4 regions of the Micromonospora sp. NBC_01412 genome follow, and region 4 is predicted to be linked to each of the others. Evidence: riboswitches for the same ligand, from Rfam matches in the RefSeq annotation. Region 4 holds a riboswitch; each other region holds the start of a gene.
The links. Region 4 has a riboswitch for cobalamin ahead of OG617_RS17070 (ribonucleoside-diphosphate reductase subunit alpha). Riboswitches for the same ligand answer to the same signal wherever they lie in the genome.

Region 1 (5,147 bases), 3.7 Mb from region 4:
GGACGGCCGAGGAGACCGACTGGGTGCAGATCGTCGAGTGGTACGACGAACTGGTGCGCCTCACCGACAGCCCGGTGGCCCGCCTCAACCGGGCCGTCGCGGTAGGCGAGGCCGACGGCCCGCGGGCCGGCCTGGCCGCCCTGGCGGGGCTCGGCCCCTCCCTGCCACGGCACGCCGCCGTCGCGGCATACCTGCACGAGCGTGATGGTGATCCAGTGACCGCAGCACGGCTCTACGCCCAAGCCGCCCGATCAGCGCCCAACATCCCCGAACGCGACCACCTCACGCGACAGGCCGCCCGGCTCAACGCGCAGCTGCGCAGTTGAGCGGCGAACCCGCGCCGAGGAATAGCGCAGGGTTCGAATATCGACTCTGTTTCCGCCGCGGCGCAGGCCGACGGCGTCTTCGATCCACCCGTTCAGGTGGCCGACCAGCGGAGGGCCCGGATGCTCGGCGCGTCGGGCGATCAGCGTCTGGATGCGCCCGGCGTATCCAGACGGCATCCTTGACCCTGCCACGTGCTTCGACGGCAAGAGGATGGCCGGCTTGGCGGCACTCCGCCGGAAGGAGAGTTCGAGCCAGTCGGTCCGACGGGCAGACAAGAAGCGATACTGGAGCGGTGGACGCACAGGCACGCCGTACCGCCCGGCTCATGGTGGCTCTGGCCGAGCGGGGCGTTCCCGCCGTCCCCGTGATCGGACCGCACGCGTGAAAGTTCTCGTGCTCGGCGGGACGGGGGAGGCCCGCGCGCTGGCGGCCGCGCTCGTCGAGGACGGTGCCGAAGTGGTGACCTCGCTCGCGGGACGTGTCGCGCGTCCGCGGCTGCCGGTCGGACAGGTGCGTGTCGGTGGCTTCGGTGGGATCGAGGGGCTGACGACGTACCTGGCGGGGGCCGGGGTGGATGCCGTCGTCGACGCGACACACCCGTTCGCGGAACGGATCAGCGCCAACGCGGCTGCGGCGTGCCCGGCGGTCGGCGTTCCGCTGCTCCGCCTGGAACGGCCCGGCTGGGCTGGACGGCCTGAGGCGTCCGGCTGGCACTGGGTCGGCGACCACGATGAGGCCGCCCGCGTGGCGGCAGGGCTGGGGGAACGGCCGTTCCTCACCGTCGGCCGGCAGTCGCTCGGACGTTTCGTCGAGCCGCTGCGCCGCCACGCGTGCCTCGTGCGCGTGGTGGACGAGCCGGACATCCGTCTTCCGGCCTCCTGGATGCTGCTGCGCAGCCGTGGACCGTACACGATCGAACACGAGCGGCAGGTGATGGCAGACGCGGACGTCCTGGTGACGAAGGACTCCGGCGGTGACCACACCGTCGCGAAGCTCGAGGTCGCCGCCGAGCGGGCGATGCCGGTGGTCGTCGTCCGCCGAGCCGGCCCGCCGGGCGGTGTGCGGGTCGTCCGCGACGGCGACGCCGCGCTGGCCTGGGTGCAGGCGCTGCCGGCGCGCTGACCGCAGCCGCGCCGCGGGTGGTGCACGGCGGGTCCGTCACGGGCGGGCCGCCCCGTCCCCCGTCTCGGGCCCGGTGCCCGCCCCGGCCGGCGTCGTCCTCGTAGCAGCCAGGGCGACACCGGCCGGGCCCGCGAACGCGGCCTCTCAACCCCGTGGCCGACCCGAGCGCGCGGGGCGGCTCACAGCGTGGCGGCCAGCTCCTGGCGGCGCAGCCGCTCGGCGGCCCGGTCCGCGTCACGTCCGACCAGGCCGGTCAGCACGAAGCCGAGGACGGCCCACGTCGCGGCCAGGGTCATGACCGACGAGCGGCGGAAGTACCAGAGCGTGTCGGCCGGGAAGTCGCCAACTTCGTTGACCGTCGGCAGGACGGCGCCGGCGACCACGACCACCACGAGGTATGCGGCGGCACCGACCAGCACCGCGGCGTACGCGCCCAACTGGGGCAGGACCCGCCGGGCCAGGAGCACGGCGCCGATCGCCGCGACGAGGCTCAGCGCCCAGAAGCCGAAGTACAGGGCGGTCCGCTCGCCGATCGTGTCGCCCGAGCCCACCGCCGGCGGCGTGGCGGGATACTTGAAGAACGGCACCAGCGCCGTGGCGACGAAGCCGACGCCGACCACCACCGCGGTGGAGGCTCGTGCTGAGAGCGTGCCCAGGCGCCCGACGGCGAACGCGGCAGCGAGCGCCGTGGCGCCGCCGAGGACGGCGCCCAGCAGGATGGTGCCGGTTGCCAGGCCCCAGGTCGACTGCGTGTCGCGGGAGACCACGGCCTCCTCACCGTGGCTGTGGGATTGCTCGGCGGTCGCGTCGTCGTGCGGGTGTCCACTTTCGGCCGAGCCCGCCTCCTCCAGAGCGATGGCGGTGTTGACCTGGGGTTCAGCGACGACGTAGGCGACGAGGAAGGCCGCGAAGCCGGCGATCAGGCCGGCCAGTAGGCCGTGCACGAGGAAGGTACGAGGGGCCATCGAGGGTCCGTTCGAGAGCCGGCCACGGGCAGCACGAGCCGCCGGCAGGGCCGGGAGCGAGAGGAAGAAGAATCGGGCCGACCGGACGCGCGAGCGTCAGTGGCAGGGGTAGCCCAAGACGTGCCGTGCGTCGTGCACCAACTCGTGGACGACGGTGCCCTCGAAGACGGAGAATGCTCCCTGCTCGGCGCCCACGAAGTACAGGACGACGGCGGTGAGCAGCGCGAAGAACAGCGCCCAGGGGGCGAGCTCGCGCACGGGAATGGTGGGAACAGCGGCCGGAACGGCCGTGGTTGCCTGAGACATGACACTCCTTGGGAATTCTGCGTCCCATCGATGAATGTTCGCCTGGCTGGAGGGTCTGGCTTCGCCGCAAGCGGCGTCACAGTAGCGCGACTGCGCCGGGATCGCACCGGCTTCCTTCAGCAAGGTGGGACGACCATATCAGGTATTCAAGCGGGAAACGGTGCGGCGGCTGTCACGATCGCCTGCGCAGGACGCGGCTCTGTGGCCCGGTGAAGGCGCTGAAGGTGCTGCTCCCCTAGCGCGGCCACGTGACCGATGACCGCGACGGCCGGGGCACCGATGCCGGCCGCGGCGATGTCGTCGACGACGTGGGCGAGGGTGCTGCGGACGAACTGCTGGCTGGCCAGACTGGCGTCCGCCACGACCGCGCACGGCGTGCCCTTGTCCATACCGGCCGCGATGAGCGCTTCGACGATGGCAGGAAGGGTACGCACGCCCATGAGCACCACGATCGTGGTGCCGCAGCGTGCGAGGGCCGGGTAGTCGATCGACGAATCGGGGTGGCCCGGCGGGACGTGGCCGGAGACGACGGTGAAGCCCTGAACGAGTCCGCGGTGGGTGACCGGAATGCCGGCGAGCTCGGGGCCCGCGACGCTGGACGTCACGCCGGGCACGACGGTGGTGGCGACCCCGGCGTCGGCGCAGGCGGCAACCTCCTCGAAGCCGCGGCCGAACACATAGGAGTCGCCGCCCTTGAGCCGCACGACGTGACGCCCCGCACGTGCGTGACTCACGAGGAGCCGGTTGATCTCCTCCTGGCTCGTGCTTCGCCCGTAGGGGATCTTCGCGACGTCGACGACCTCGGCCTCCGGGCGGGCCCACGCCAGCGCCTCCCACGGCGCGAGCCGGTCGGCGACGATCACGTCGGCCTGCTCGATGGCTGCGCGTCCGGCGACGGTGACGAGACCGGGGTCCCCGGGGCCGGCACCGACCAGCGTGACGTGACCGGCCCGGTCCGTCCGGGCGGGTGCGTCAGTCGTCGGGGGCGCGACGGCCCGCAGCACGACATCGAAAACGGTCTCGTCCACCGGTGCCGTGACCCAGGTCAGGCGCCGACGGAGGGCGAGGTCCTCCAGCCCGGCGCACACGGTCGGCGCTGCGACAGTGACAGCTGCACCCTCACGCAGCAGCGCGGCGACCGTGGCAATGGCGCGCGGGCTCCCGTCGAGGACGAGCACGCTGCGACCGGTGACGTTCAGCTCCATGCGACGGTGAGTCCCAACGTGGTGAGCAGATGGCGGGTGGCGGCCGGCTCGCGGACGGCGATGCGCGCCCACGAGCCGTCGAGGCCGGGAAAGGTGTCGGTCCGGCGCACGGCCACGCCCGCATCCCGGAGGCGCGCGTGCGCCCCGGAACCCAGACGGGCGAGGACGAACGGGGCGCTGGACTCCGCGACCATGAGGCCGAGCTCGCTCAGCCCGTCCACGAGCGTCCGCCGCTGCTGCACGCACAGCGCGGCCCGGCGCCCCGCCTCGGCCTCGGCCTGCGGCCCGGTGGTCGCGACGACGGCATGCAGCGCCGGGGTGCCGACCGACCAGGGCGGTTGCTGGGTGCGGAGGTCGGCGACCACGGCGGCGTCGCCCACGACGTACCCGGCGCGGATGCCGGGAATCGACCACAGCTCGGTCAGGCTTCGCACCACGACCAGCCCGGGTAGCCGGTGCGAGGTGAGCGTCTGCGGCTCGCCCGGCACGAAGTCCATGAACGTCTCGTCCACGACGACGACGCGCCCGGGGCGGCACAGGGTGCGCAGGGTCGCGGCGGCGTGCAGGCGCCCGGTCGGGTCGGCGGGGTTGCCCACCACGACGAGGTCGGCGTCGTCGGGGACGGCGCCGGGGTCGAGGGCGAAGCCGTCCTCGGTCCGGCACAGGACATGGGTGATGGTGTGGCCAGCGGCGCGTAGCGCGACGTCGGGCTCGGTGAACTGAGGGTGCACGACGACCGGGCGCCGCCAAGGACGTGCTCGGGCGAGCAGGAAGAACGCCTCGGCGGCGCCGGCCGTGACGAGGACCTCCGACTCGTCACGACCGTGGCGACGGGCCACAGCGACGTGAGCGGCGGCGGCTTCGGGGTAGGTGTCGGAGGCCGCGATCCCGTCGCGCAGCGCCCGCTCGAGCCACTCCGGGCGGGGCAGCCGGCTGACGTCGGCCGCCAGGTCCAGCAGGCCGCCGGACAGCTCCACGTCGCCGTGGTGGCGCAACGGGGCCGCGGGCGGTTCGGGGACCGGTGGCGCGGCGACGGCATGCGTCCGTGGCGCACCAGGTGCCGCGATTGCGTCCGCCCGGTGCACAGCGTCCGCGAACGACTGGGCCAGGCGCGGGTGCCCGGCCCAGTGCACGTGCAGGTAGGACGCGCTGAGCGTCAGGCCCGCGAACCCGACGTCGCCGCCCTCCAGCGTCCACGCGGGACGCTCGCCGTGCACGGGAG
Region 2 (5,147 bases), 3.7 Mb from region 4:
GCGCAGGACGAGCTGATCCGGCTGCGTCGCCTTGGACACGACGACGACCGGGCACCCGTCGCCGTAGTGCTCGGCCAGCTCGGCGGCCAACTCGCGGCTGCGAGTGATGGCCAGGTGCAGGGCCAGGGTCGCGCCGGTCGCGGCGAACGCGGCGAGCTTCTCCCCCGGCGGCATGGCCGTGGAACGGGCCTGAGCGCGGGTGAGCACGACCGACTGGGCGAGCTCGGGGACGGTCAGCTCGGCGCCGACGATCGCCGCGGCAGCCGCGTAGGCCGGCACACCGGGCGTGATGTCCCACGGGACCTGCGCCGCGTCGAGCCGGCGTGCCTGCTCATGGACTGCGGAGTACAGCGACGGGTCGCCCGAGCACAGCCGCACGACCTCCAGCCCGTCGGCGTGCGCCTGCACCAGGTGGACGGTGATCTCGTCCAGGTCGAGGTGCTGGGTGTCGACCAGCCGGGCGTCGTCACGGCAGTGGCCGAGCACGTCGGCGTCGAGGTAGGTGCCCGCGTACAGGCACACGTCCGCGGCCTCGAGCAGGCGCACCGCGCGCAGCGTGAGCAGGTCGGCGGCACCGGGTCCGGCCCCGACGAAATGGACGGTCATGACTCTCCCTTGGTGACGGTCCACTGGCTGACGGCCCGCGCGGGCGTCCAGCCGGTGAAGCCGCCGAGCGGCTCGGCGCGCTCGACGTGCAGGCGGACGAGCTCGCCGCCATGGCGACGGTACTGCGCGAGCAGCACGGCCTCGGTCTCGGCCGTGACGCCGTGGACGACGAGCCGGCCACCGGTGCCGAGCGCGTCCCAGCACGCTTCGAGCACGCCGGGGACGGTCGCTCCCCCGCCGACGAACACCGCGTCAGGGCGCTCGAGACCGGCCAGGGCGTCGGGCGCCGAGCCCTCGACGAGCCGCAGGCCGGGGACGCCGAGCGAGGCGGCGTTGCGGCGCACGAGCGCGGCGCGGTCGGCGCGGGACTCGATCGCGATCGTCCGCGCCGTCGGCCAGGCGCGCATCCACTCCACGCCGATCGAGCCGCTGCCGGCGCCGACGTCCCACAGCAGCTGACCGGGAGCGGGCGCGAGCCGGGCCAGGGCGCTGGCACGCAGGTCGCGCTTGGTGATCTGCCCGGCGTGCTCGAACGCGTCGTCGGGAAGCACCCCGCCCGCGGCCCAGCCCGGTCCGGTGCCGCGGATTACGACGGCCAGGACGTTCAGCCGGGGCACGTCCACGACGTTCCACGAAGCCGCGGTCGACTCGGCACGCGACTCACCCGCGGCGCCGAGGTCGCCGAGCACGACCAGCCTGGACTCTCCCCAGCCGAGTCCGGTGAGCAGCGCAGCGACGGCGGCCGGCGTCGTCTCGTCGCTGGAGAGCACGAGCAGCCGCCGCCCGGGTGCGAGCGCGGGGACGACGAGGTGCACGTCGCGGCCGACCAGGCTCACCGTTGTGACGGACTCCGCCGGCCACCCGAGACGTGCCCGGGCGAGCGCCACGGAGGAGACCGCGGGCACGATCGTCACCCGTTCCGGGCCCAGGACGTCCAGCAGTGTCGTGCCGACGCCCGACAGGAGCGGGTCGCCCGACGCCAGCACGACAACGGGCCTGCGTGCGGCGCCCAGCAGGCCCGGCAGATTCTCACGCAGCGGCGACGGCCACGCCACGCGCTCCTGGCCATCGACCGGCGGCACCGCATCGAGGTGCCGGGCCCCGCCGAGCAGCGTCGCAGCCCCGTGCACCAGCGTCCGAGACGGCTCCGGCAAGCCCGCCCAGCCGTCGGCCCCGAGCCCGACAACGGTCACGTGCGCCTCCATGGCAGTGCACCCTAGCCCGCCCCGCCCTGCCCGGCCCGGCCCGGCCCGGCCGCCGGACCGCTGCCGGGGCCGTCAGGACGGCGTCTAGGGTGATGCGAAGGTTCGAGGTGCCCCACGGCCGATATGGCCACGGGGAGAATCTGGGAAGCCGGTGAGAATCCGGCACAGGGCCCGCTGCGGTGACTCAGGCACAGACCTGGGAAGTCCGAAGACCGGCCTCGATCCGAGCCGCGACGCGTCCGCGTCGTGGACGGTCATGGCAGATCGAGCGGGAGCCCTACATGCCAGCGCAGTACCCCTTTTGTGCCGTCGTCGGCTCCGACGACATGACTCTCGCCCTCACCCTGGTCGCGATCGACCCGCTCATCGGCGGCGTCCTGGTCCGCGGGGAGAAGGGCACCGCCAAGACCACCACCGTGCGCGGCCTCGCCGAGGTGCTGCCGCTGGTGCGGACGTATGCGGGCGACCGGTTCTCGGTCGACCCGGACGATTCCCTGGCAGTCTGCCCCGACGGGCCCATCGACGCGTCCACGCCCGTCGTCGAGCGGCCGGTGCGGCTCGTCGAGCTGCCCGTCGGTGCGAGCGACGACCGAGTGACGGGCTCCCTCAAGCTCGACGCGGCGCTGCGCGACGGCGTAGTGGCGTTCGAGCCGGGCCTGCTCGCCCGAGCCCATCGCGGCCTGCTCTACGTCGACGAGGTCAACCTGCTGCACGACCACCTCGTCGATCTGCTGCTCGACGCGGCGGCGACCGGCCGGGTCAGCGTGGAGCGCGACGGCGTCTCGGTCGAGCACGCCTCCCGGTTCGTGCTGATCGGCACGATGAACCCCGAGGAGGGCGAGCTGCGCCCGCAGCTGCTCGACCGGTTCGGTTTGACCGTCGAGGTCGCCGCACCGCGCGACCCCGCCCTGCGGGTGGAGGTCGTGCGTCGCCGGCTGGCGTTCGACGCCGACCCGGAGGGCTTCGCCGCACGCTGGGCCGGCGAACAGGACGCCCTGCGTACGCGGCTGGCCGCGGCGCGGCGGCTCGTGCCGGACGTCGTGCTCGACGACGAGACGCTCACGACCATCGCCGAGGTGTGCGCCGCGTTCGACGTCGACGGCCTACGCGCGGACCTCGTCACCGCCCGCACCGCCGCGGCGCACGCCGCCTGGCAGGGACGCACGCACGTGACCCGCGAGGACGTCCGCGTCGCCGCCCGTCTCGCGTTGCCGCACCGCCGGCGTCGCAACCCGTTCGACGAGCCCGGCCTGGACGAGGACCGGCTCGACGACCTGCTGGGCAACGACGACCTCGACCCTGGACCGGACGGGCCCGACGACGGCCCCGGTGGTCCCGGCGGCGGGCCGCCGGACGACGCCCCGCAGGACGGCCAGTCCCGGGACGCCCACGACTCCCACCCCGGAGGATCGCCCGCGCCGGACAACGCGCCGCAGCCTGCCGTTGCCGGATCGGTCGCGTCCGCCGGCGAGCCGGCACGCGCCCGCCTGCTCGTCGTACGGGGCACCGGCGAGGGCCAGGCCGGCCGCCGGTCCCGGGCCCGCACGCCTCAGGGCCGGGTCGTCGGGCAGCAGCGCGGAGCCCCCGTTGCCAGCCGCCTGCACCTGCCGGGCACCATCACCGCGGCGGCACCGCACCAGCGTTCCCGTGGCGGATTGGCCGAGGGCCGCGGTCTCGTCTTCGCCCCGGGCGACCTGCGTCGCGCAGAAACCGTCGGGCGGGAGTCGAACCTCGTCCTGCTGTGCGTCGACGCGTCCGGCTCGATGGCCGCGCGACGCCGCATGGAGCAGGTCAAGACCGCCGTGCTCGCGCTGCTGCTGGACGCCTACCGACGTCGTGACAAGGTCGCGCTGGTGACGTTCCGCCAGCGCGCCGCCCACGTCGCCCTGCCGCCGACCGGGTCCGTCGATGTCGCCTCCCGGCGCCTGGCCGACCTGCCGGCCGGCGGGCGGACGCCACTCGCCGAGGGCCTGGAACGGTCTGCGGAGGTGCTGCGCCGCGAGGCGCTGCGCGACCCGTCCCGCCGGCCGCTGCTGGTCGTGGTGACCGACGGCCGTGCGACCTTCGGGCCGGACGCGCTCGGTCGTGCCCACCGCGCCGCGGCGCACCTGGCCGCTTCCGGCGTGCAGAGCGTCGTGGTCGACTGCGAGACCGGACGGTTCCGGCTCGGCCTTGCCGCGCAGCTGGCCGCAAACCTGCAGGCCGAGCACGTGCCGCTCGGTGAGGTGACCGCCGACGGGCTCACCAACGTCGTCCACGCGGCGACCGCGCCGCGCGAGGGGGTGGCCTGATGCCGCAGGGCAAGCCGCTGGTCGTCCCGGACGACGGCATCAGCACCCGTGCACGGCGCAACCGGCCGCTGCTGATGGTCCACACCGGCAACGGCAAGGGCAAGTCGACCGCCGCCTTCGGCCTGGCCATACGCGCCTGGAACCAGGGCTGGGACATCGGGGTTTTCCAGTTCGTCAAGTCGGCCAAGTGGCGCATCGGGGAGCAGACGGTGCTCGAACGGCTCGGCCGCCTGCACGAGGAGACCGGCGAGGGCGGGCCCGTCGAGTGGCACAAGATGGGCTCGGGGTGGTCCTGGAGCCGCAAGAGCGGCACCGAGGCGGACCATGCCGCTGACGCCGCCGAGGGCTGGGCGGAGGTGAAGCGGCGCATCCAGGCCGAGCGGCACCAGCTGTACGTCCTGGACGAGTTCACCTACCCGATGCAGTGGGGCTGGGTCGATGTCGACGACGTCGTGGAGACGCTCGCCAACCGTCCTGGCCGCCAGCACGTCGTCGTCACCGGACGCCGCGCCGACCCCCGCCTCGTCGCGGCGGCCGACCTGGTGACCGAGATGCTGCACGTCAAGCACCCGATGGACGTCGGCCAGAAGGGTCAGCGAGGCATCGAGTGGTGAGGCTGCCGCGCGTGCTGCTCGCGGCACCGGCCTCCGGCCACGGCAAGACCACGGTCGCGACCGGGCTCATGGCCGCGCTGGCCGCCCGCGGGCATGCCGTCTCGGGGCACAAGGTCGGGCCCGACTACATCGACCCCGGCTACCACGCGCTGGCCACCGGACGCCCGGGCCGCAACCTCGACCCGCACCTGACCGACCCCTCGCTCGTGGTCCCGCTGCTGCTTCACGGCGCCCGGGACGCGGACGTCGCGGTCGTCGAGGGGGTCATGGGTCTGTTCGACGGCCGCATCGGCGGCGACGGGTTCGCCTCCACCGCCCACGTCGCGACGCTCACCCGGACGCCGGTCGTCCTGGTCGTGGACATCTCGCACGCCTCGCGCAGCGTGGGGGCGGTCGTGCACGGGATGGCGACGTTCCAGCCCGGCGTCACG
Region 3 (5,147 bases), 400 kb from region 4:
TGGTGACGGGCCGGCGGGCGCACCTCGGCGAGCTGGGGCTGGACGGTGTCGGGGTCGACCCGTCCCAGCGGTACCTCGCCGTCGACGACCGGATGCGCGCCGCCGAGGGCCTCTGGGCGGTCGGCGACCTGACCGGCGAGGGCGCGTTCACCCACATCGCCATGTACCAGGCGGCCATCGTGGTGGCCGACATGCTCGACCACGTCCGGCGGGCACGATCCGGCCCGGACGCCAGCGGCACCGCCAGCGCTGGCGGCGGAGCGGCGAGCACGGCGGGGGCCGGGATCGCCGGCGGCGTGCCGCACGCCGACTACCGGGCGCTGCCCCGGGTCACCTTCACCGACCCCGAGGTGGGCGCGGTCGGGCTGACCGAGCGGCAGGCCCGCGAGCGGGGCATCAACGTGCAGGTCGGCGTGAGCCAGCTCGGCTCGTCCACCCGGGGCTGGATCCACCGGGCCGACGGACTGATCAAGCTGGTCGCCGACGCCGACCGGGGCGTGCTGGTCGGCGCGACCTCGGTCGGCCCGGCCGGCGGGGAGGTGCTGTCGGGCCTGGTGGTGGCGATGCACGCGGCGGTCCCGCTGCCCCAGCTCCGGAACATGATCTACGCGTACCCGACGTTCCACCGCGCCATCGAGGACGCCCTGCGCAACCTGAGGTAGTGCCGACGTCCGACGCGCGCGGGTCGTGCCGGTGCGGTACGGGCGGTCAGGGAGACGCGGGCGCGCCGTGCCGGCCGGCGCCCGCGGCGAAGCGGGCCGCGCCCGCCGCCGCGTCGGCCGCCAGCGACTCCGCGCCGTGGGCCAGCTCGACCGCGAGGGCCTCCGGCTCGGTCAGGTTGGCCCCGGCCAGCACCGCCGCCCGGTCGTTGCGCAGGCAGGTCTGCGGGTGGCGGGCGATCCCGGCGGCCAGCCGCTCGGCCTCCGCCCGGGCCTCACCCGGCGCGGCCAGCCGGTTCACCAGACCCATCGCGTACGCCTCCTCGGCCGGCACCGGTCGGCCGGTGAGGATCAGGTCCATCGCCCGGCTCTCGCCGATCAGCCTGGGCAGCCGGAAGGTCCCCCCGTCGACCAGCGGCACCCCCCAGCGCCGGCAGAAGACCCCGAGCACCACGTCGGACTCGGCCACCCGCAGGTCGCACCAGAGGGCCAGCTCCAGCCCGCCGGCCACGGCGTACCCGGAGATCGCCGCGATCACCGGCTTGGACAGCCGCATCCGCGTCGGGCCCATCGGGCCGTCGCCGTCGGGCTCGACCCGGTTGCCGCTGGGGGTGCCGATCGCCTTCAGGTCCGCCCCGGCGCAGAACGTCCCGCCCGCCCCCCAGAGCACGGCCACCGCCGCCTCCGGGTCGGCCTCGAAGGCGCGGAACGCGTCGGCCAGGGCCCGGGCGGTCGGCCCGTCCACGGCGTTGCGGGCCGCCGGCCGGTCCAGGATCACCGTGGTCACGGCCCCGGCGCGTTCGACCCGTACCCCCATCGGCGTCCCTCCCGGTCGGGCGGCTCGGCCCTCGGCCGCACCCTTCGGCTGGTGGCGTCCGCCCCGACATCGACCGTAGCGGCCCGTCCGTCCCGACGGCACACGGGCGGGGCGTTAGCATCGGCGACGGCACGATCATGTGAGGTGCCCCGCGCCTGCGGGGAGAATCGGGAAGCCGGTGGGAATCCGGCACGGGCCCGCCGCGGTGACCGGGGAGCCGCCGTCCACGCGCGTCACGCGCAGCCACTGGCCGCACGGCTGGGAAGGCGGACGGTTGGGCGTCGATCCGGGAGTCCGAAGACCGGCCTCGCGTCGGGTGCCCACCTCCCAACGGTGGGCCGAGCGCAGCGGGAGCCTGCCTGTGGACATCTACGACACCATCCACCGCCGCCGGGACGTCCGGGCCGAGTTCACCGGGGAGCCGGTGCCGGCGGACACCCTGCACCGGATCCTCGACGCGGCGCACGCCGCGCCCAGCGTCGGCTACTCGCAGCCGTGGGACTTCGTCCTGGTCCGGGACGCCGGGACCCGCAGCCGGTTCCACGAGCACGTCCAGGTCGAACGGGACACGTTCGCCGCCACCCTCGACGGCGAGGCGGCCGAGCGGTTCGCCCGGATCAAGATCGACGGAGTGCTGGAGTCGACCCTGTCGATCGTGGTCACCTACGACCCGGCGCGGGGTGGCCCGGCCGTCCTCGGGCGGCACGCCATCGCCGACGCCGGGCTCTACTCGGTCTGCCTGGCCATCCAGAACCTGTGGCTCGCCGCCACCGCCGAGGGGCTCGGCGTCGGCTGGGTCTCCTTCTACCGGGAGCCGTTCCTGGCCGGGCTGCTCGGCATCCCGGACGGCATCCGGCCGGTGGCGTGGCTCTGCCTCGGACCGGTCACCCACCTGGCGACCGTGCCGGACCTGGAACGACACGGCTGGCGGCGGAAGCGCCCCCTCGCCGAGGCGGTGCACCACGACCGTTGGGCGGCAACCGACCGGCGAACGGTTGATTCATGAACCTCGATTACTGAGATAGCGTGACCATCACTCTCAGTTCTCAACCCGCTACGTTCGGGAGGATCTTCATGCGTGCCACCGTCAGGGTCCTGCTCGCCTCCGTCCTCACCACCCTCGGCCTGACCGTCGCCGTCGCCACCCCGGCCCTGGCCAGCGCCCCCGCGCCCTTCTGCGAGTCCGGCGCGTCGCAGTTCTACTGCGACGCCACCAGCACCGGCACGACGACCTGGACGGTCACCTGGTACTCCGGCAGCGTCGGGACCTTCACGACCGCCGGACCGACCCTCTTCGCTGGCTGCCCCTTCTCCAACATCGGCCTGCCGGTGCGGGTCAACTACAGCTACTTCGACGGCAGCGTGACCCAGTACAGCGACACCGGTAGGTTCACCTGCCGCAGCGGCCCTTGGCAATAGCGGCCGGGTCCCGCGCCGCCGGCCGGTCGGCGGCGCGGGACCCCACCGCCGGCACCCCGGACTGGTGACGTGCGGATACGGCGGTGCCGGCCGCGTCCCCGGACTGCCGGTCGACACGTACGGCGACGGGCTCGTCACCGTCGACCGGTTTGCGCCCGCTCCTGCCGGGAAGTCGGACGGGATGCGGGCACTCTTGACGAGAATCGAACAGAATTCGGCGCTGGACGGGGTCGGGGACCGGCTGCAGCGCGCCGTCCAGGCCACCATCCGCCCGCAGCGGGTGCGCGACCTGCTGCACGGCGTCTTCCTCGGGCATCCGCTGCACCCGGCGCTCGTGCAGGTGCCGGTGGGCGCCTGGATCAGCGCCGCCGTGCTCGACCTCATGCCCGGCCAGCGTCGGGCGGCCACCACACTGGTCGGGCTGGGCACCGTCGGCGCCCTCCCGGCGGCGGTCGCCGGGCTGAACGACTGGGCGGCCCTCGCCCGGGACCAGCGCCGGATCGGCCTGGTGCACGCCGCCTCCACCACCGTCGGCCTGGCCCTGTACGCGGGCTCGCTGGCCGCCCGGCTGCGTGGGCGGCACGGGACCGGGCGGGCGCTGGCGTACCTCGGGCTGACCGCGGCGAGCGCGGGGGCGTACATCGGGGGGCACCTGGCGTACAAGCAGGGGGCCCAGGTCAACCAGAGCGTGCCCGAGCTGCACCGGATCAGCGACGGTTGGCACCCGCTGGCGGACCTGGCCGGGCTGCCGCAGCGGAGGCTGGTCACCCGCGAGATGGACGACGTCTCGGTGATCCTCTACCGGCACGGCGACGAGGTCACCGTGATGCTGGAGCGCTGCCCGCACCAGGGCGGCCCGCTCGGCGAGGGCGAGGTCACCGAGATCGGCGGGCACGCCTGCGTGGTCTGCCCATGGCACGGCAGCACGTTCCGGCTCAACGGCGGCGAGGTCATGCACGGGCCGTCCGGGAACGACCAGCAGATCCTGCCGACCCGAGTGATCGACGGGGTGTTGCAGGCCCGGCTGCCCTGAAGCTTCCCGCGCCGGTCGCGCCGCCGCTCCCGCCGGGTCGGGCGCGGCACTCCGCTGTGGGCCGGACCCGGCGACGGGGCGGCCGGCGTCAGTTCCGGCGGTGCCGGCCGGAGACCAGGGACCGCGCGCCGGCGGCGGCCCGGGCGATGCCCGGGCGGCGGCGCAGCCCGAGGACCGCGCCGATCTGCGCCCCGACGATGCTGGCCACGGCGAGCACCGCCGAGACCGCGAGCGGGCGGTTCAACTGGTCCTCCTCGCTCGCCCGGGACGCCCCGGCGGCCAGCGCCGGCTGCGACCCGGAGGGCGGCTGGCCCACCTGCTGGGTGCTGCGGGTGGACTCGGCCGACGGCTGGGTGGTCGACGGTGCGGGTGCCGGGCGGGTGGCCCGCGGCGTCGCGGCCGGCGGCGTCGCCGGGGTCGCCGGGGTCGCGGGCGCTTCGGCGGCGGCCGGCGGGGTGGCCGGGGCTGCCGGCGGGGGAGTGACCGCGCCGCCGGGGGTGGGGGCCGTGGGCCGGGCCACCAGCCGGCCGGTGGCGTGCGTACGGGCCCCGGCGTCGCCCGCGCCGTCGGGCAGCCTGATGAGCTGCCCCGGGCGGATCCGGTCGGGGTCGTGCAGCCGGTTCAGCTTCGCCACGTCCCGGTACCGGTCGAAGTCGTCGAGGTAGCGCTCGGAAATCTCGCCCAGGTAGTCGCCCTTCGCCACCCGGTACACCGCCGGCTCCACCGGCTCGGGGAGCTGGGCCGTCGTGGTGACCACGACCGGCGGCGCCGTCCGCGCGCCGACCGGGAGCGTCGCGCTGACCGGCCGCGCCGCCGGGGCCGCCGCGGCGACGGCCGGCTGCGCCGCCGTCGGGTACGGGCCGGCCAGCACCGTCGCCGCGCTGGCCGCGGCCGGGCTCGCCGCAATGATCAGGGCCACCGACCCGACCAGCGCCGCCGCGGCCCGCTGCTGCCGGCTCATGCCGGGCAGCCGGGGTGCCTGCCGGCGCAGCGACTGCGCGCCCAGCTCCACGAGCACCGAGAAGGCGAAGGTGGCCCAGCCGAACCAGCCGACCAGGGCCAGCGCCCGCAGGAAGAGCTGGCCGTCGTCCCGGCTGGTCAGCGTGGCGCCGATCTCGGCGAGGGCGGGTACGTGGTCGGGGAGCGGGTTGCCGGCGAACGCGATCAGCGCCACCGGCCCCCCGACCAGCACCGCGATCAGCACGACCAGCGCGCCGAA
Region 4 (5,147 bases):
AGGCGGCTCACCAGGTGCCGCTCCGCCGGGGAGAGCCGGTCGAGGTCGGCGAGGTCGGCGTGCAGGTCGACCTCCTCCACGGTCCAGGTGTTGCGGATGGCGTCGCGGAACCGGTCGAAGAAGTGCGGGTAGCGCATCGGGCGGAGGGTGAGGTCCATCCCCGGGTCGAGCAGCATGTGTGTGGTCCTCGGATCGGTGGCGTCGGTCGGGGCGGTCACTGGCAGGATTCGCACGACTCGGGGTTCTCCAGGGAGCAGGCCACCGCCTCGTCGACGGTCACCGCCAGCGCGACGGCACCGACGGGACCAACGGGGTTCACCGGTCCGGCGGGGGCGACGGTGGCCTGCTGGATCCGGGTGGCGGGGCGGGACCGCAGGTAGTAGGTGCTCTTCAGCCCGGCTTTCCAGGCGTACAGGTACATCGAGGAGAGCTTGCCGATCGTCGGAGCGGCGAGGAACAGGTTCAGCGACTGCGACTGGTCGATGAACGGGGCGCGGGCGGCGGCCAGGTCGATCAGCGCCCGCTGCGGCAACTCCCAGGCCGTGCGGAACAACCTCCGGACCTCCACCGGCAGTTCCGTGATGCCCTGCACCGATCCGTCAGCGCGCTTGATCGCCGACCGGACCTGGTCGGTCCACAGGCCGCGGGCCTTCAGTTCGCGTACGAGAGCGGTGTTGACCTGAAGGAACTCCCCGGACAGGGTCTCGCGCTTGAACAGGTTCGACACCTGCGGCTCGATGCACTCGTAGCACCCGGCGATGGAGGCGATGGTGGCGGTCGGGGCGATCGCCACCAGCAGCGAGTTGCGCAGGCCGTGCGCGGCGACGCGCCCCCGCAGCGCCCTCCAGCGCTGCGCCTGGCTGCCCGTGACGCCCCACAGGTCCGGCTGGAGCTGGCCCCGTGCCGCCCGGGTCTCGGCGAACGCCGGGTGGGCGCCGAAGCGTTCCGCCAGGTCGGCGGAGGTCTCCAGGGCGGTCAGGTACAGCTCCTCGGAGATCCGGGTGGACAGTTCCCGGGCTTCCCGGGAGTCGAACGCCAGCCGCAGGGCGAAGAACACGTCCTGCAGGCCCATCAGCCCGAGGCCGATCGGCCGCCAGCGGGGGTTGCTCGCCGCTGCCTGCGGGGTCGGGTAGTAGTTGATGTCGATGACCCGGTCGAGGAACGTCACGGCGGTACGGACGGTGGCGCGCAGCCGTTCCCAGTCGAGGCCGCCGTCGGTGAGGTGGGCGGCGAGGTTGACCGAGCCGAGGTTGCACACGGCGGTCTCGGCGTCGCTGGACACCTCGATGATCTCGGTACACAGGTTGGACAGGTGCACCACGTTGCCCGGCTCGGCGGTCTGGTTGCACAGCCGGTTCGCGGCGTCCTTGAACGTCATCCACCCGTTGCCGGTCTGCGCGAGGGTCCGCATCATCCGCCCGTACAGCTCCCGGGCCGGCACCTGCCGCACGTACCGGCCCTGCGCCTCGGCCGCCCGGTAAGCCGCGTCGAACTCCTCCCCCCACAGGTCCGGCAGTTCCGGCACCACGTCCGGGTCGAACAGCGACCACATCCCGTCTGCCTCCACCCGGCGCATGAACTCGTCCGGGACCCAGTTGGCCAGGTTCAGGTTGTGGGTGCGTCGGGCGTCCTCACCGGTGTTGTCCCGCAGTTGCAGGAACTCCTCGATGTCCGGATGCCACGGCTCCAGGTAGACGCAGGCCGCGCCCTTGCGCCGGCCACCCTGGTTGACCGCCGCCACCGACGCGTCCAGCGTCCGCAGCCACGGCACGATCCCGTTGGACTGCCCGTTGGTGCCCCGGATCAGCGCGCCCCGCGACCGGACCCGGGAGAACGCGATGCCGATGCCGCCGGCGAACTTCGACAGGTTCGCCACCTGCGCGTACCGCTGGTAGATCGAGTCCAGTTCGTCGCGCGGGGAGTCGACCAGGTAGCAGGAGGACATCTGGGTGTGCCGGGTGGCGGAGTTGAACAACGTCGGCGAACTCGGCAGGTACGCCAGGCTCGACATCAACCGGTAGAACTCGATCGCCTCGTCCGGGGCTTGGGACAGGCCGCAGGCCACCCGCAGCAACCAGTACTGCGGGGTCTCCACCACCAGCCGGCTCGTCGGGTGGCGCAGCAGGTACCGGTCGTGGACCGTGCGCAGCCCGAAGTACTCGAACCGCAGGTCACCGTGGGGGTCGACGGCGTCATCGAGCTGCGTGGCGTTGGCGGCGACGAAAGCGGCGGTACCGTCGCCGATGAGGCCCTCGACGTGTCCCCGTCGGATCGCCTCGCTGAACGAGCCGATGCCCTGCCTGCGGACCTCCTTGTCGATGTAGCCGGCCAGCAGGCGGGCGGCCAGCCGCGAGTACTGCGGCTCCTCACCGATCATCTCGGCCGCGGTCTGGATGGACAGCCGGTCCAGCTCGGCGGTCGTCGCGCCGTCGTACAGGCCGCTGATCGTCCGCGTCGCCACCCGCAACGGGTCGACGTCGGCGAGGCCGGCGGTCCACCGCTCGACCGCTCGGACGATCCTGTTGACATCGACCGGCTCGGTGCCGCCGTCGCGCTTACGGACACGCATCTGCGTCCGCCGCCGGCCCGGTGGGGCTGCCTCGTCGGCCACCATGCCGTCGGCCGGGACAACCTCGGTGACTGCCACCACTCACTCCTCGCGGGCTCGAGACCTGATGGCCTTCGGACGCGTGGAGGCAGACACCGGCGGACGTCACGCCGGCAGGGCGCGGGTCAGGTGGCGTCGGCCGTCCCACGCGGCCTCGGACCGCCACCCACCCCGGTATGGGTGCGCGGCGCGCTGGCAGGTCTTCGGACTCGCGGGCGTGACCGGGCTCGCCGGTCTCCTACTGGCCGTCGCTTCCCAGGCCGCTGGCGGCCCAGTGCTGATGACGGCGGTCGTTCCCACTCACCGCTGCGGGGCAGTCCCGGTTTTCCACCGGGTTCCCTGTTGCCTCGACCGCCCGGATGAGCGGCCGAACCAGCTGCGCCCAACACCATATATAGGGACTGCGGCGTTGTCACACCCCACATGTCGAGTTCGGGCGCGTCGGAGGCCGCGGCGGTGAAGCCTCGTCGATTCCTTCAGGGCCGGGACCGATCCGATTGGTGGAGCGGGTCTGGATCCACGGACGGCGGACCCGGCCGGTAGGACCGGAACGGAAGTCGACCGGTCGGGTTTCGGACCGTCATCCGTACACAAGGGATGGTGACCTCCTACGGTGACATCCGGCACGCCAAGGGGATGGACGTTGCCGGGAATCACCCCGGTGGCGCGATTCAGGCGTTTTACAGGGGGTTGTCTCGATGCACGTTCGGAGCCGCGCCATCGCGGGTCTGGTCGCCGGGGCTGTTCTGTTGACAGGCCAACCGGCGGCTGCGGGCACTGTACCGGGCAGGACCGCCGACGACGGCGCGAGCACCAGCGCTCGCGCCGCCACGAGAACAGTCGGCGGCGATGCGACGCGTATCGCCGCCCGCACGGCCGCGGCCCAGTCGGTGCCGGGGCACACCGGGCTGGTTCCCAGCACGCCGCGCAATGACGTACCGAGGATCACCGACGGCGAGATCACGGACATCGAGGTGATCGGCAACCGGGTCTTCATCGCCGGCTCCTTCACCGCGATCGCCAACGTCGGCGGGACGCCGGTGGCGCAGCCGTCGCTGGCTTCGTACAACATCGACACGGGCCAGATAGACACCGGCTTCCAGCCGACGTTCGACGGATCCGTCGAGGCCGTCGAGGCCTCGCCGGACGGCTCGTCGCTCTATGTCGCCGGCTCGTTCAACACGGTCGGTGGCCTGACGAAGCGCAAGATCGTACGGCTCGACCCGGTCACCGGTGCGCCGATCGCGGCGTTCACCGCGCAGGGGAACGGGCGCGGGACCGCTCTGGCCGTGAGCAGCACCGCGGTGTACGTGGGCGGCCAGTTCACGAAGGTGAACAGCGTGAACCGCAGCGGGCTGGTCGCGCTCAACCCGACGACGGGGGCGGTCGACAGCGGGTTCAACCTGCCCCTGTCCGGCGGCATCGGCGTCGGCGGCATGCTCACCGTGCAGCAGCTCAAGCTGACGCACGACGGCAGCAGGCTGCTGGTCGTGCACACCGGTCGTCAGATCGCCGGCCAGGACCGCTACGGCGTCGGTCTCGTCGACACCGCCACCAAGGCCCTCCTGCCGTGGCGCACCCGCCTGTGGGAGGACAACCTCTCCTTTGTCGGCGGCATCCAGCGGGTCTTCGCCGGTGACGTCGCGCCGGACGACTCCTACTTCGTCGTCACCAGCGGTTCGGGAGGCGACCGCCCGCCGATCAACGACACGGCGATCGCGTTCCCGGTGGCCGGCAACGACCACGTCGAGCCGATCTGGGTGTCGCGTCACTTCGACAGCATCTACTCGGTCGCCATCACCGAGACGGCCGTGTACGTCGGCGGCCACTTCAGTTGGCAGGAATCGCCGACCTCCAACGTCCCGTGGCCCGGCCTGGACAACGTCGGGTACGGCACGGGCCAGGGCCTGAGCGGGTACGGTCTCGGCGATCAGGTGGTCCGCCGTGACCACCTCGGCGCGCTCGACCCGACCACGGGCACGGCGATCGAGTGGAACCCGGGTTCCAGCTCGTACGAGGGGGAGAAGGCCCTCCTGGCCACCCCGCGGGGCCTCTTCGCCGGTGGCGACGGCAACACCAAGGGCGGCCTGCCGGTGGGGCGGGTCGGCTTCTTCGACCTCACCCAGGCACCGGCGCCCTCGCCGGTCGACACGACGATCGTCACGCCCATCGAGGGGGCGGTCAAGCAGGCCAACGCGCCGTTCGTGCTCGACGGTCAGGCGACCTCTCCGGCCGGCGTCACCAAGGTCGGGATCGAGATCCAGAACCGGGGTTCCAAGAAGTACCTGCAGGACGACCTGACGACGTGGGGCGCCGCCAACAGCATCAACGCGGCAGTGGCAGCGGTGAACACCGTCTCGACCTCGTGGTCCCTCACGGTGTCGCTGCCCGTCGGCGAATACCAGGTCCAGGCGAAGACGTTCGGTAACAGCGGCCAGAGCGATGCCTCGAAGGCCGTCAAGAAGATCGAGACCTTCAGCTTCGACGACCTGCCGCCAACGACGAAAATCACCTCGCCGCCCCCTGGCCTGGTCGCCGC

Region 1: another riboswitch for cobalamin. It lies ahead of OG617_RS34615 (CbtB-domain containing protein); the one in region 4 lies ahead of OG617_RS17070 (ribonucleoside-diphosphate reductase subunit alpha).
Region 2: another riboswitch for cobalamin. It lies ahead of OG617_RS34590 (VWA domain-containing protein); the one in region 4 lies ahead of OG617_RS17070 (ribonucleoside-diphosphate reductase subunit alpha).
Region 3: another riboswitch for cobalamin. It lies ahead of bluB (5,6-dimethylbenzimidazole synthase); the one in region 4 lies ahead of OG617_RS17070 (ribonucleoside-diphosphate reductase subunit alpha).

What each region holds. Positions count from the first base shown of each region.
Region 1 is NZ_CP109528.1:8,073,306-8,078,452, reverse strand. Features, by position in the region: gene OG617_RS34630 (RNA polymerase sigma factor) at 1-326, shown strand, start outside; gene OG617_RS34625 (cobalt-precorrin-6A reductase) at 709-1,449, shown strand; gene OG617_RS34620 (CbtA family protein) at 1,629-2,414, opposite strand; gene OG617_RS34615 (CbtB-domain containing protein) at 2,511-2,720, opposite strand; cobalamin riboswitch at 2,747-2,873, opposite strand; gene cobA (uroporphyrinogen-III C-methyltransferase) at 2,867-3,925, opposite strand; gene cobC (Rv2231c family pyridoxal phosphate-dependent protein CobC) at 3,916-5,010, opposite strand; partial or broken gene OG617_RS34600 (cobyrinate a,c-diamide synthase) at 5,002-5,147, opposite strand, start outside.
Region 2 is NZ_CP109528.1:8,067,405-8,072,551, forward strand. Features, by position in the region: gene cobM (precorrin-4 C(11)-methyltransferase) at 1-606, opposite strand, end outside; gene cbiE (precorrin-6y C5,15-methyltransferase (decarboxylating) subunit CbiE) at 603-1,799, opposite strand; cobalamin riboswitch at 1,900-2,047, shown strand; gene OG617_RS34590 (VWA domain-containing protein) at 2,093-4,102, shown strand; gene cobO (cob(I)yrinic acid a,c-diamide adenosyltransferase) at 4,102-4,716, shown strand; partial or broken gene OG617_RS34600 (cobyrinate a,c-diamide synthase) at 4,710-5,147, shown strand, end outside.
Region 3 is NZ_CP109528.1:3,291,143-3,296,289, forward strand. Features, by position in the region: gene OG617_RS15110 (dihydrolipoyl dehydrogenase family protein) at 1-662, shown strand, start outside; gene OG617_RS15115 (crotonase/enoyl-CoA hydratase family protein) at 709-1,476, opposite strand; cobalamin riboswitch at 1,602-1,801, shown strand; gene bluB (5,6-dimethylbenzimidazole synthase) at 1,838-2,482, shown strand; gene OG617_RS15125 (hypothetical protein) at 2,551-2,895, shown strand; gene OG617_RS15130 (Rieske 2Fe-2S domain-containing protein) at 3,077-3,928, shown strand; gene OG617_RS15135 (LysM peptidoglycan-binding domain-containing protein) at 4,017-5,147, opposite strand, start outside.
Region 4 is NZ_CP109528.1:3,694,020-3,699,166, reverse strand. Features, by position in the region: gene OG617_RS17075 (ribonucleotide-diphosphate reductase subunit beta) at 1-176, opposite strand, end outside; gene OG617_RS17070 (ribonucleoside-diphosphate reductase subunit alpha) at 215-2,614, opposite strand; cobalamin riboswitch at 2,785-3,000, opposite strand; gene OG617_RS17065 (hypothetical protein) at 3,307-5,147, shown strand, end outside.